One region of the Streptomyces sp. NPDC050619 genome, then DNA from elsewhere that is predicted to be linked to it. Evidence: riboswitches for the same ligand, from Rfam matches in the RefSeq annotation. Region 1 holds a riboswitch; the other holds the start of a gene.

Region 1 (5,642 bases):
TGGGACAGCCGTGCGGTGAGGGCGATGTGCGGGTCGCCCCCGCCGATCCCGACTCGCTGGGAGATGTGCTGATCCGGCTTCAGGTCGGCAGCGACCAGGCGCTGTTCCGTTCGTCCACGGCGCCGCTCGTCGCCTTCCTCGACCGCACCGACAAGCTGGTGCCGCTGGGCCAGGAGGGTGCTCTCGCCGACTTCGACGCCCACCTCGACGAGGCTCTGGACCGCATCCTGGCGGAGGAGCAGAGCGCCGGCTGAAGCGTTACGGCAATGAGGTCGGCGAAACGCTTGGTCACGGTCGTGGAAGTGGGCAGTAACGCTTCTGCCCGGGTTGGTGGATCAACCCGGTCGGGCGGGCCCACTGGTCGGGTGGGCCGGCGTGCCAGCCGATCGGCCGGGCGAACCGGCGCGCCGGCCGGCGGGCCGCAGACCGGGCCTCCCCGCCTCAGTGCCTGCGGACTGTCAGCCGGGTCTCTCGCCTCAGTGCCTGCGGACTGCCAACCGGGCCTCCCCGCCTCAGTGCCTGCGGCGCCGCCCCTTCCCGCCGCGCGCCGGAGCCGGTCGGGCACCGGTCCCCGCTGCTTCCGTTCCCGTCGCCCCCGCGGGTGTCACCGTCTCCGTCCCAGGCCGGTCGGACGCGACCACCAGGGCCGCGAGGGCCGTGGTGACCGGCACCGAGGCGACCAGGCCGATCGAGCCCACCAGCGTGCGCACGATCTCCTCCGCGACCAACTCGCTGTTGGCGACCGTCCCCACGCTGCTCTGGGCGATCGAGAAGAGCAACAGCAGCGGCAGCGCGGCGCCCGCGTAGGCGAGGACGAGCGTGTTGACGACGGACGCGATGTGGTCGCGGCCGATCCGGATACCCGCGCGGTACAGCCCGCGCCAGCCCATCGTCGGGTTCGCCTCGTGCAGTTCCCAGACCGCCGACGTCTGTGTGACCGTCACATCGTCCAGGACACCGAGCGAACCGATGATGACGCCGGCGAGCAGCAGACCGCTCATGTCGATCGACGGATACAGGCCGTGGATCAGACCGGTGTTGTCGTCCGTGTTCCCGGTCAGCGCGGCCCAGCCGATGAACTGCGAGCCGAGGACACCGATCAGCACCAGCGAGATGAGTGTGCCGAGCACCGCCACGGAGGTCCGGGCCGAGAGGCCATGACACAGGTACAGGGCGATCAGCATGATGGCGCTCGCCCCGACCACGGCCACGACCAGCGGGTTCGAGCCCTGAAGGATCGCGGGCAGGATGAAGAAGTTGAGGATCATGAAGCTGATGGCCAGTGCGACCAACGCCATGACGCCGCGCAGTCGGCCCACCACCACGACGGCGAGCGCGAAGATGCCGGCGAGCAGCGCCATCGGCAGTCGGCGGTTCACATCGGTGACCGAGTACTGCAGGTCCTTAGGCGCGGAGGGCTCGTAGGCGACCACGACCTTCTCGCCCTCGTGCAACTGCCGTGACTGGTCCGGCTGCACGATCTCGGTGAACGTACGGCCCTTGTCCTTGCCGGTGTCGACCCGGATCGTCGCCCGCTTGCAGGTGCCGTCCGCCTGCTGCTGCGCGGACGAGCCCTCGGCGGTGGAGGTGTCACCGGTCGGGGTCTCTCCCGAGGCGTTCACCGACTTGCAGCTCACGCTCGTGACCTTGGTGACCGTGGCCTGCTGGGTCTGCCGGTCGAAGCCGACACCCGTGCGTTCGTGCCCCGGGGCACCACCGGGCCACAGCACCGCGAGCCCGACCACCACCGCGGCGGCGAACGGGATGAGGATGGCCGCGATGACCTTGCGCAAGTGCCGGGAGACGGGGGCCGCCGGCCCATGACTGTGACTGTGCGAATGGCCGCCACTGGAACCGGGACCGTGTCCGCCACCAGGTCCGTGTCCGTCATCGGGACCGTGACCGTGTCCGTCACCGTGCCCGCCACCGCCCCTGCCACCGCCACCGGCTCCCGCTCCAGGCCCGTGGCCGTGCTCACCACCAGGACCTGTGCCACCTCCATGGCTGCCGCCAAGGCCGTCTCCGCGGCCGTGGCTCATGCCGTTTCCGGAGCCGGGCCCGCGGGGTGGCTCGGGCGGCGGGTACGGGGGCTGAGGTGTCGTGGTCACCGACCGATCATCGCAAGAACGACAGGGGCCCTCTGTTCACCGCGCCCGAATTGCCGCTAGCGTGGAGCCACCTTTGTACACGCGGGAGCTCGGAGCACCGGGCTGAGAGGGCGCTGACCTCCGTCCCAGCCATGTTTCACATGAAACATCGCTTGAAGCGAGTGATGTTTCACACGAAGCGTTGGCAGACGGAAGCCGCTGCGTCGACCGCCGAACCTGTTACCGGGTAATGCCGGCGTAGGGAGTAGGTCTCATGACCAACGAGGACGCACGCACGCCTGTCTCCACCCCGCTTTCCAGCGAAAGCGACGGGGAGACCGGGAAGTCCATCGGCTGGCACAAGGCGTACGTCGAGGGCTCACGCCCCGATCTGCGCGTGCCGGTCCGTCAGGTGCACCTCACCAACGGGCAGTCGGTCACGCTGTACGACACGTCAGGCCCGTATACCGATTCACTCGTCGAAACCGATGTCCGCAGGGGCTTGCCGCCGGTGCGGGAGAACTGGATCGTCGCCCGCGGCGACACCGTGGAGTACGCGGGCCGTCCGGTCCGCCCCGAGGACGACGGGATCAAGCACACCTCGCCGCGCGGGGGACTCAGGAACCTCGACGCGGTGTTCCCGGGACGGCCCCGGCAGCCGCGTCGCAGCCACGACGGGAAGGCCGTCACCCAACTCGCGTACGCACGTCGCGGGGAGATCACGCCCGAGATGGAGTTCGTGGCCGTCCGGGAGAACGTCGACCCGGAGGTCGTACGCGAGGAAATCGCAGCGGGGCGCGCGGTGCTGCCCGCCAACGTCAACCACCCGGAGATCGAGCCGATGATCATCGGCAAGCGGTTCCTGGTGAAGGTCAACGCCAACATCGGCAACTCGGCGGTCACCTCCTCGATCGAGGAGGAGGTGGAGAAGATGACCTGGGCGACCCGTTGGGGCGCCGACACGGTCATGGACCTGTCCACCGGCCGCAACATCCACACCACCCGCGAGTGGGTGCTGCGCAACTCCCCCGTTCCCATCGGTACGGTCCCGCTCTACCAGGCCCTGGAGAAGGTCGACGGCAGGGCCGAGGAGCTGACCTGGGAGATCTACAAGGACACGGTCATCGAGCAGGCCGAACAGGGCGTGGACTACATGACGGTCCACGCGGGCGTGCGCCTGCCGTACGTACCGCTGACGGCCAACCGCAAGACCGGCATCGTCTCCCGCGGCGGCTCGATCATGGCCGCCTGGTGCCTCGCGCACCACAAGGAGAGCTTCCTGTACGAGAACTTCGAGGAGCTCTGCGAGGTCCTCGCCGCCTACGACGTCACGTACTCGCTCGGCGACGGCCTCAGGCCCGGATCGATCGCGGACGCCAATGACGAGGCGCAGTTCGCGGAGTTGCGCACGCTCGGGGAACTCAACCGGATCGCGAAGCGTTTCCACGTACAGACGATGATCGAAGGCCCGGGCCACGTCCCGATGCACAAGATCAAGGAGAACATCGACCTTCAGCAGGAGATCTGTGATGAAGCTCCGTTCTATACGCTCGGGCCGCTGACGACGGACGTCGCTCCGGCGTACGACCACATCACCTCCGGCATCGGTGCCGCGATGATCGCCTGGTGGGGCACGGCCATGCTCTGCTATGTCACGCCCAAGGAGCACCTGGGCCTGCCCAACCGTGACGACGTCAAGACCGGCGTTATCACCTACAAGATCGCCGCCCACGCGGCCGACCTCGCCAAGGGGCACCCAGGTGCACAGGAGTGGGACGACGCACTGTCCGACGCCCGCTTCGAGTTCCGGTGGGAGGACCAGTTCAACCTTGCCCTCGACCCGGACACGGCACGGGAGTTCCACGACGAGACGCTGCCGGCCGAACCCGCCAAGACGGCTCACTTCTGCTCGATGTGCGGGCCGAAGTTCTGCTCGATGAAGATTAGCCAAAGCATCACAAAGCAGTTCGGCGGTACAGCGGCTGCCGGGGCGACGGCTGAGGAGGTCGCTGAGGGGATGCTCCAGAAGTCGAAGGAGTTCGCCCAGAGCGGGAACCGGGTGTATCTGCCGATCGCGGACTGACGGCGATGACCTGATCGCCGGCGGACTGATCGCCGACGGACTGGATCGGCATCGGGCTGATCGTTGGGCTGATCGCCGGTGACGGACTCCGATGTCCTGAGCGTCCTGGCAACGGACGCAACGGACGCAACGGACGCAACGGACCCAACGGACGGCCCAAGGCCGGGTCTTCGGCTTGCGCTCCCCTGGGTGGGGGCGCAAGCCGAGGGGTTACTCCGGCTTGTGGTCCGGCCCCCCGAACTCCGGGCTGCTGTAGTCCGGGCTCGTGAACCTGGGGCGCGAGCCGCGGCCGCCGTCGTCCGGGCTGCTGAATCCCGGGCGGTCGTAGCCGAGGTGCGGCATACGACTGGTCGACGCCGGCGGTGTCGCACGGTGCAGTGCGGCGCTGCCGGGATCGGCGAGTGCCTCCCGCAGGAACGGCAGGAGGCCGCGCTCCAGCAGTGCCTCGTGCCAGGCTTCCCTGGCCTGGGTCACCTCCGCGCTCATCTCGCCGTACGGGCCGGCTTCGAGCGAGGGCCGGTTGCGCAGGGCGGTGATAAGCAGTCCGACGGCGGCGACGAGGATCGCGGCCGCGGTCACGGCCCCGAACACCCATCCGGTGGTGAGCATGGTCTGGGCGAAGGCCGGCTCGGGGTCGAGCATCTTGAGGATGTAGCCCACGAGCAGGAAGATCGCCGCGGCGGTTCCGGCGAGGACGGGTGCCAGGACCGCGACGACGGCGATGGCGCCCGCGCCGGCGGTCTCGGCGACCTCACCCATGGTGGCGGCGAGCCCCATCGCGCTCGTGCCCGGCTCCGCGGAGCCGGTTTCGCGCGTGGACGACGGGGTGGACGGCGCCGGCCGGCGCAGTTCCTCGCGGACCTTGACGTAGTGCTGGTACTCGGTCGCCGCGGCCGCCGTGATGAGTGCGGTGGCGTTGAGCGCCATGGTGCGCAGCTGTTCGGTGTTGAGCCGCTGTCCGACAGCGGCCAGTTCCGGGCGTTGTGGTGCGGAGCGCAGCGCCTCATCGAGGATCCGCTCGTATTCCTGGCGGTCCTCGCTCAGCAGGTGCTGCGGAACGCTGTTCATGTGCATCCCCCGATGCTCCGTAGGGCTTGTGGCTCGCACGCTGACGAGCCGTCGGGCAGAAACGGAGGGGAGCCTGCTACGGATAAGCCGATGGTAGAGCGATGACGGCACGCGGTGACAGGGGGTTTACCGAAAATGCCCTCTGGCCAGCGTTGTCGCCGGTCGGTCCGCCACGGGGGGACGCCTGCCCCGTGAACGCTCAGATATCCAGTGGAAGTTGCTGGACCAGCAGTTTTCCGGCCATGGTCACTCCGCCGTCCATCGCGATGGCGAGCCCGTCGGCGTAGAGATGTGGTCCTTCCACCACGGGACCGGCCGTGTCCTCGCCGTCTTCGGAGCCGACCTCGCCCAGCAAGTACGGAATGGGGCTGTGACCGTGAACGATCCGAGTGCCGCCGTACGTA
Region 2 (5,642 bases), on a different contig from region 1:
AGCTGCTCGAGGTCTGATGAACGACTCTTCCTGGAGGGCGCCGTCACAAGCCGGGTACTGGGGGCCGTCCGACCAGGGGCCTGTCCAGGGGGCTGCCCCGGCGGGTCCCACGTACGATGCGCATGACGCGCAGCACACTCGCCCCATGCCCATCGTGCCCGAGGTGCCCGCGCATGGCGGAGACCAGGATGACGACCGGGGGGCCGCTCGGGTGAGCGGCCCCTTGTTCCGCGACGAGACGCCGCAGACTCAGCCGTACGACACCCAGCGCACTCCGCCGCACGACCCGTACGCCCAGCACAACAACCCGCACAACTCGTACGACCCGCCGCAGGCCCCGTCCTACGGCCCTGACGACTTGCGGCAGGCGCAGCCGCCCTATCAGGCGCCGCCGCAGAATCCGGAGCCCATGTCCGACGCCTCGCAGCCGGCACCCGCGCCGCAGAAGAAGAGCGCGGGCCGGGACCTGAGTGCGGCCATAGGGGTCGGTGTCGGGCTCGGTGCGGTGATCGTCGTGTCGCTGTTCTTCGTCAAGGCCATGTTCATCGGCGTCATAGCGGTCGCCGTCGTGGTGGGCCTGTGGGAGCTGACCCGGCGGCTGGACGAGCGCAAGGGCATCAAGGCGCCGCTGGTGCCGCTGGCGCTCGGCGGTGCGGCGATGGTCGTGGCCGGTTATGTCCGGGGTGCCGAGGGCGCGTGGGTCGCCATGGCGCTCACCGCGTTGGCCGTGCTCGTCTGGCGCATGACGGAGCCGCCGGAGGGCTATCTCAGGGACGTCACGGCGGGTGTTTTCGCGGCCTTCTACGTCCCGTTCCTGGCCACGTTCGTCGCCATGATGCTCGCGGCCGACGACGGAGCGCGCCGTGTCCTGACGTTCCTGCTGCTGACCGTCGTCAGCGACACCGGCGCGTACGCCGTCGGCTGGCGCTTCGGCAAGCACAAGCTCGCTCCGCGCATCAGTCCCGGCAAGACCCGTGAGGGCCTGCTCGGAGCGGTCACCTTCGCGATGGTGGCGGGCGCGCTGTGCATGGAGTTCCTGATCGACGACGGCACCTGGTGGCAGGGGCTGCTGCTGGGCTTCGCGGTCGCGGCCACCGCCACGCTGGGCGACCTCGGCGAGTCGATGATCAAGCGGGACCTGGGCATCAAGGACATGGGCACGCTGCTGCCGGGGCACGGCGGCATCATGGATCGCTTGGACTCGTTGTTGCCGACGGCGCCGGTGGTGTGGTTGCTGTTTGTCGTCTTCGTGGGGTCTGGCTGAGTGGGGCACGGCGCCGCGCCGTGGTGGCGGCGAATCGATACAGCATGGGTCGATCGATACAGCATGGGTCGGCTGGATGCGTTGCCGCCGACGGGGCCGGTGGTGTGTGGCTGCTGAGTCGGTGAACGTTGTCGCGTCCGGCTGATTGATCTCGGTCTCGTCGTTTGGAGCCCCTGCCGAGGCGGGGGCTCCTTGCATCAGCGGGCGAAGGCGCGGGCGATGGCCTTGCGGGCGGCCGAGTGGGACGATTCCGGTGTAAGCCCCCAAAGGGGGCCAACCGGGCTCTCGAAGGGGGTCGCCCTGGAAGGAGGGCGCGATGTCCGCCATCCGAGAAGTGATCGACGTCGACCGCAGCCCCGACGAGGTTTACGCGTATGTCACGGACCCCTCTCACCTGACGGAATGGCAGCTGAGCGCGGTGCGCGCGGACCGGCTCGACGAGGGGCCGCTGCACACCGGCTCCCGGGTCCGGGTCACCCGGCGCATCGGCAGCCGCGAGAGGCTGATGACCGTGGAGTTCACCGAGCACACCCCGCCGCACAGCTGGGGGCTGCACGGTGTCGACGGTCCCGTCAGGCCGCGCGTCCACGGCGAGATCGAGCCGCTCGACGAGGGGCGGCGCTCCCGCGTGACGCTGGAGATCGACTTCGAAGGGCACGGCCTCGGCAAGGTCCTCGTCCCCCTCGTCGTCCGCCCGCAGCTCCGCAAGGAGCTGCCGCGCGACGAGCAGCTGCTCAAGGAGCGGCTGGAGCAGCGGACCGCTTAGTACTCCAGCGGTAGAACGCCTCACGAGCGGGGCGACCGGGTCCCGCTCATGGGGGCGCGTCCGGGGGAGGACGCGTCCGGGAGGCGCCGGAAGATCACCTCAGTCGAGGACCGCGGTGGCTTCGATCTCGACCAGGTGGTCGGGGACGTCCAGTGCCGCGACGCCTATCAGTGTGGCCGGCGGAACCGGGGTGACTCCCAGCTTCGCGGCGGCCCGGGCGATGCCCTCCAGGAGCGTGGGCATCTTGTCGGGGGTCCAGCCGACGACGTAGACGGTCAGCTTCGCCACGTCGTCGAAGGAGCCGCCGGCCTCGGCCAGGGCGGTGCCGATGTTGAGGTAGCACTGCTCGACCTGAGCGGCGAGGTCACCTTCGCCTACCGTGACCCCTTGGGCATCCCAGGCGACCTGTCCGGCGATGAAGACGAGCTTCGATCCGGATGCGATCGCCACCTGCCGGTAGACATCGATTTCGGGCAATCCGCTGGGGTTCACCAGGGTGAGGGCCATGCTGTCCGCCTCCTTGTCGTGAGCACTCGCTCTCTTGTGGTTACTCGGAAACCGTAGGAGAGTAAGCGCTGACGTGGAAGAACGCACTTTTCAGTGACTGGGGAACCTGATGGTGACCAAGCAGTACAGCGGCTCACCCGAGGACGCGGATCTGAGTCGCGCGGACTCCTTGGCACGGGAGATCTTCTCCGACGTCGCCAACAAGTGGGCGCTCCTGATCATCGAGACTCTCGGTGAACGCACGCTGCGCTTCAGTGAGTTGCGCAACGAGATCGAGGGCATCAGCCACAAGATGCTCACCCAGAACCTGCGCATGCTGGAGCGCAACGGCTTGGTCGAGCGCACCGTGCACCCCACGGTGCCGCCCCGGGTCGAGTACATCCTCACCGAGCCGGGCCAGGGCCTGCGCGCAACGGTCGATGGAATGTGCGACTGGACCCATACCTACCTCGGTCACATAGAGGCTGCCCGCCGCCGCTTCGAGGCCTGACGCCGACAGCACGCTCCTGCGTGGATGCACGGACAGGCTCGGCCCGCAGGGCACACCGAGCGATCTGCGACACTGGGAGGGTTATGCCTGCACCCGGAGAACTCACTTTCGTCGCCCCCCGCGGAGCCAAGAAGCCGCCGCGGCACCTTGCCGATCTCACCCCCGGTGAGCGCAAGGACACCGTCGCCGCGATCGGCGAGAAGCCGTTTCGCGCCAAGCAGCTGTCGCAGCACTACTTCGCGCGGTACGCGCATGATCCGGAGCAGTGGACCGACATCCCGGCCGGCTCGCGGCAGAAGCTTCAGGAGGCGCTGCTTCCCGAGCTGATGACCGTCGTGCGGCATCTGTCGACCGACGCGGACACCACACGCAAGACGCTGTGGCGGTTGTTCGACGGGACGCTCGTCGAGTCGGTGCTCATGCGCTACCCGGACCGGGTGACCATGTGCATCAGCTCCCAGGCGGGATGCGGGATGAACTGCCCGTTCTGTGCCACCGGCCAGGCGGGCCTGGACAGGAACCTGTCCACCGCCGAGATCGTGCACCAGATCGTGGACGGTATGCGGGCCCTGAGGGACGGCGAGATTCCCGGCGGTCCGGCGCGGCTGAGCAATATCGTCTTCATGGGCATGGGCGAGCCCCTCGCCAACTACAACCGGGTCGTCGGTGCCATCCGGCGGCTCACCGACCCCGAGCCCGACGGACTGGGGCTCTCGCAGCGCGGGATCACCGTCTCGACGGTCGGACTCGTCCCGGCGATCAACCGCTTCACCGACGAGGGCTTCAAGTGCCGGCTCGCCATCTCGCTGCACGCCCCCGACGACGAGCTGCGCGACACCCTCGTCCCCGTGAACACGCGGTGGAAGGTGCGCGAGGTCCTGGACGCGGGCTTCGCGTACACGGAGCGGTCCGGGCGCCGGCTGTCCATCGAGTACGCGCTGATCCGGGACATCAACGACCAGGCATGGCGGGGCGACCGGCTCGGGCGGCTGCTCAGGGGCAAGCCCGTGCACGTCAACCTGATCCCGCTGAACCCGACGCCGGGGTCGAAGTGGACCGCCTCCCGTCCCGAGGACGAGAAGGCGTTCGTCGAGGCCATCGCGGCCCATGGTGTGCCGGTCACGGTCCGGGACACCCGTGGACAGGAGATCGACGGGGCGTGCGGTCAGCTCGCCGCGACCGAGCGGTAGTGTGGCCCGCGTAAGTACATATTCATATTCCGACAGGGGAGCGCCACAGCGCTGAGAGTGCGGGACAGACCGCAGACCCTCTGAACCTTGCCCAGGTCATTCTGGGTAGGAAGTTCGGTCATCACTCAAGCTGTTGTGCCCTGCCCGGGAACCGTCTCAGGTCCCGGGCAGGGCAGCGTCTCTTCCTGGTCAGCCAGGAGGAAATCGGTGAGCACCACCAAGAAGCTCGCGGCCGTGGCCGTCGGCCTGGGCTGCGCTGTCACGCTGTCGGCGTGCGGATCGTCCGACAGCGGGAGCGGCGGCGGCTCCAAGACCGTGACCCTCGTCAGCCACGACTCGTGGGTCGTGTCGAAGAGCGTCCTCGCCGACTTCGAGAAGAAGTCCGGCTACAAGGTCAGGGTCCTCAAGGACGGCGACGCCGGGCAGGCAGTCAACAAGGCCATCCTCACCAAGGACAACCCGCAGGGCGACGTCTTCTTCGGCGTCGACAACACCCTGCTGTCACGGGCGCTCGACAACGGGCTGTTCCAGTCGTACGAGGCGAAGGGCTCCGACCAGGTCGAGCCGGAGTACCGCGTCGACGAGGACAAGCACCGGGTCACGCCCATCGACACCGGCGACATCTGCGTCAACTACGACAAGGCGTACTTCAGCAAGCACAAGCTGACCCCGCCGGCCTCCTTCGACGACCTGGTCAAGCCCGCGTACAAGAACCTCCTCGTCACCGAGAACGCCTCCACCTCCTCGCCCGGGCTCGGCTTCCTGCTCGGCACCGCGGCCAAGTACGGCGGCGACGGATGGTCGGACTACTGGACAAAGCTCAAGGCCAACGGCGTGAAGGTCGTCGACGGCTGGGAGCAGGCCTACAACGAGGAGTTCTCCGGCTCCTCCGCCGGCAAGAAGGCGGGCGCCGACCGGCCGCTCGTCGTCTCCTACGCCTCCTCGCCGCCCGCCGAGGTGATCTACGCCGACCCGAAGCCGACGACCGCGCCGACGGGCGTCGCCGCCGGCACCTGCTTCCGCCAGGTCGAGTACGCGGGCCTGCTGAGCAACGCCGCCAACGCCAAGGGCGGCAAGGAGTTCCTCGACTTCCTGCTCACCAAGGAGTTCCAGGAGGACATGCCGCTCAACATGTTCGTCTACCCGGTGCGGGAGGGCGCCCAGGTGCCGGCCGAGTTCGCGAAGTACGGGCCGCAGGCCAAGGATCCCGAGACCATGGACCCGGCCAGGATCGCCGACCACCGTGACCAGTGGGTCAAGTCGTGGACCTCGCTCGTACTGAAGTGACCCCGCGCTTCAAGGGGAACGCGGCGCGGCTCGGGCTCATCGCCGTGCCCGTCGCGTTCTTCGCGGTGTTCTTCGCCTACCCCGTCGCCGCGATCGTCGCGCGCGGTCTGAAGGTCGACGGGACCTGGCAGCTCGGGC

Evidence for each region. A riboswitch is a leader RNA that binds a small molecule or an ion and turns the genes downstream of it on or off. The one in region 1 is predicted to bind thiamine pyrophosphate.
Region 2: it holds a riboswitch for thiamine pyrophosphate, as region 1 does, so the genes downstream of both, AB0I77_RS36740 (thiamine ABC transporter substrate-binding protein) here and thiC (phosphomethylpyrimidine synthase ThiC) in region 1, are expected to answer to the same signal.

What each region holds. Positions count from the first base shown of each region.
Region 1 covers NZ_JBFAIR010000015.1:92,330-97,971, reverse strand. The annotation lists gene AB0I77_RS24640 (SsgA family sporulation/cell division regulator) at 1-254, shown strand, start outside; gene AB0I77_RS24635 (YibE/F family protein) at 513-2,108, opposite strand; TPP riboswitch at 2,180-2,369, shown strand; gene thiC (phosphomethylpyrimidine synthase ThiC) at 2,362-4,170, shown strand; gene AB0I77_RS24625 (hypothetical protein) at 4,381-5,244, opposite strand; gene AB0I77_RS24620 (metallophosphoesterase) at 5,438-5,642, opposite strand, start outside.
Region 2 covers NZ_JBFAIR010000028.1:143,520-149,161, forward strand. The annotation lists gene frr (ribosome recycling factor) at 1-17, shown strand, start outside; gene AB0I77_RS36715 (phosphatidate cytidylyltransferase) at 17-1,264, shown strand; gene AB0I77_RS36720 (SRPBCC family protein) at 1,581-2,030, shown strand; gene AB0I77_RS36725 (RidA family protein) at 2,130-2,537, opposite strand; gene AB0I77_RS36730 (helix-turn-helix domain-containing protein) at 2,647-3,027, shown strand; gene rlmN (23S rRNA (adenine(2503)-C(2))-methyltransferase RlmN) at 3,111-4,217, shown strand; TPP riboswitch at 4,242-4,347, shown strand; gene AB0I77_RS36740 (thiamine ABC transporter substrate-binding protein) at 4,425-5,504, shown strand; gene AB0I77_RS36745 (iron ABC transporter permease) at 5,501-5,642, shown strand, end outside.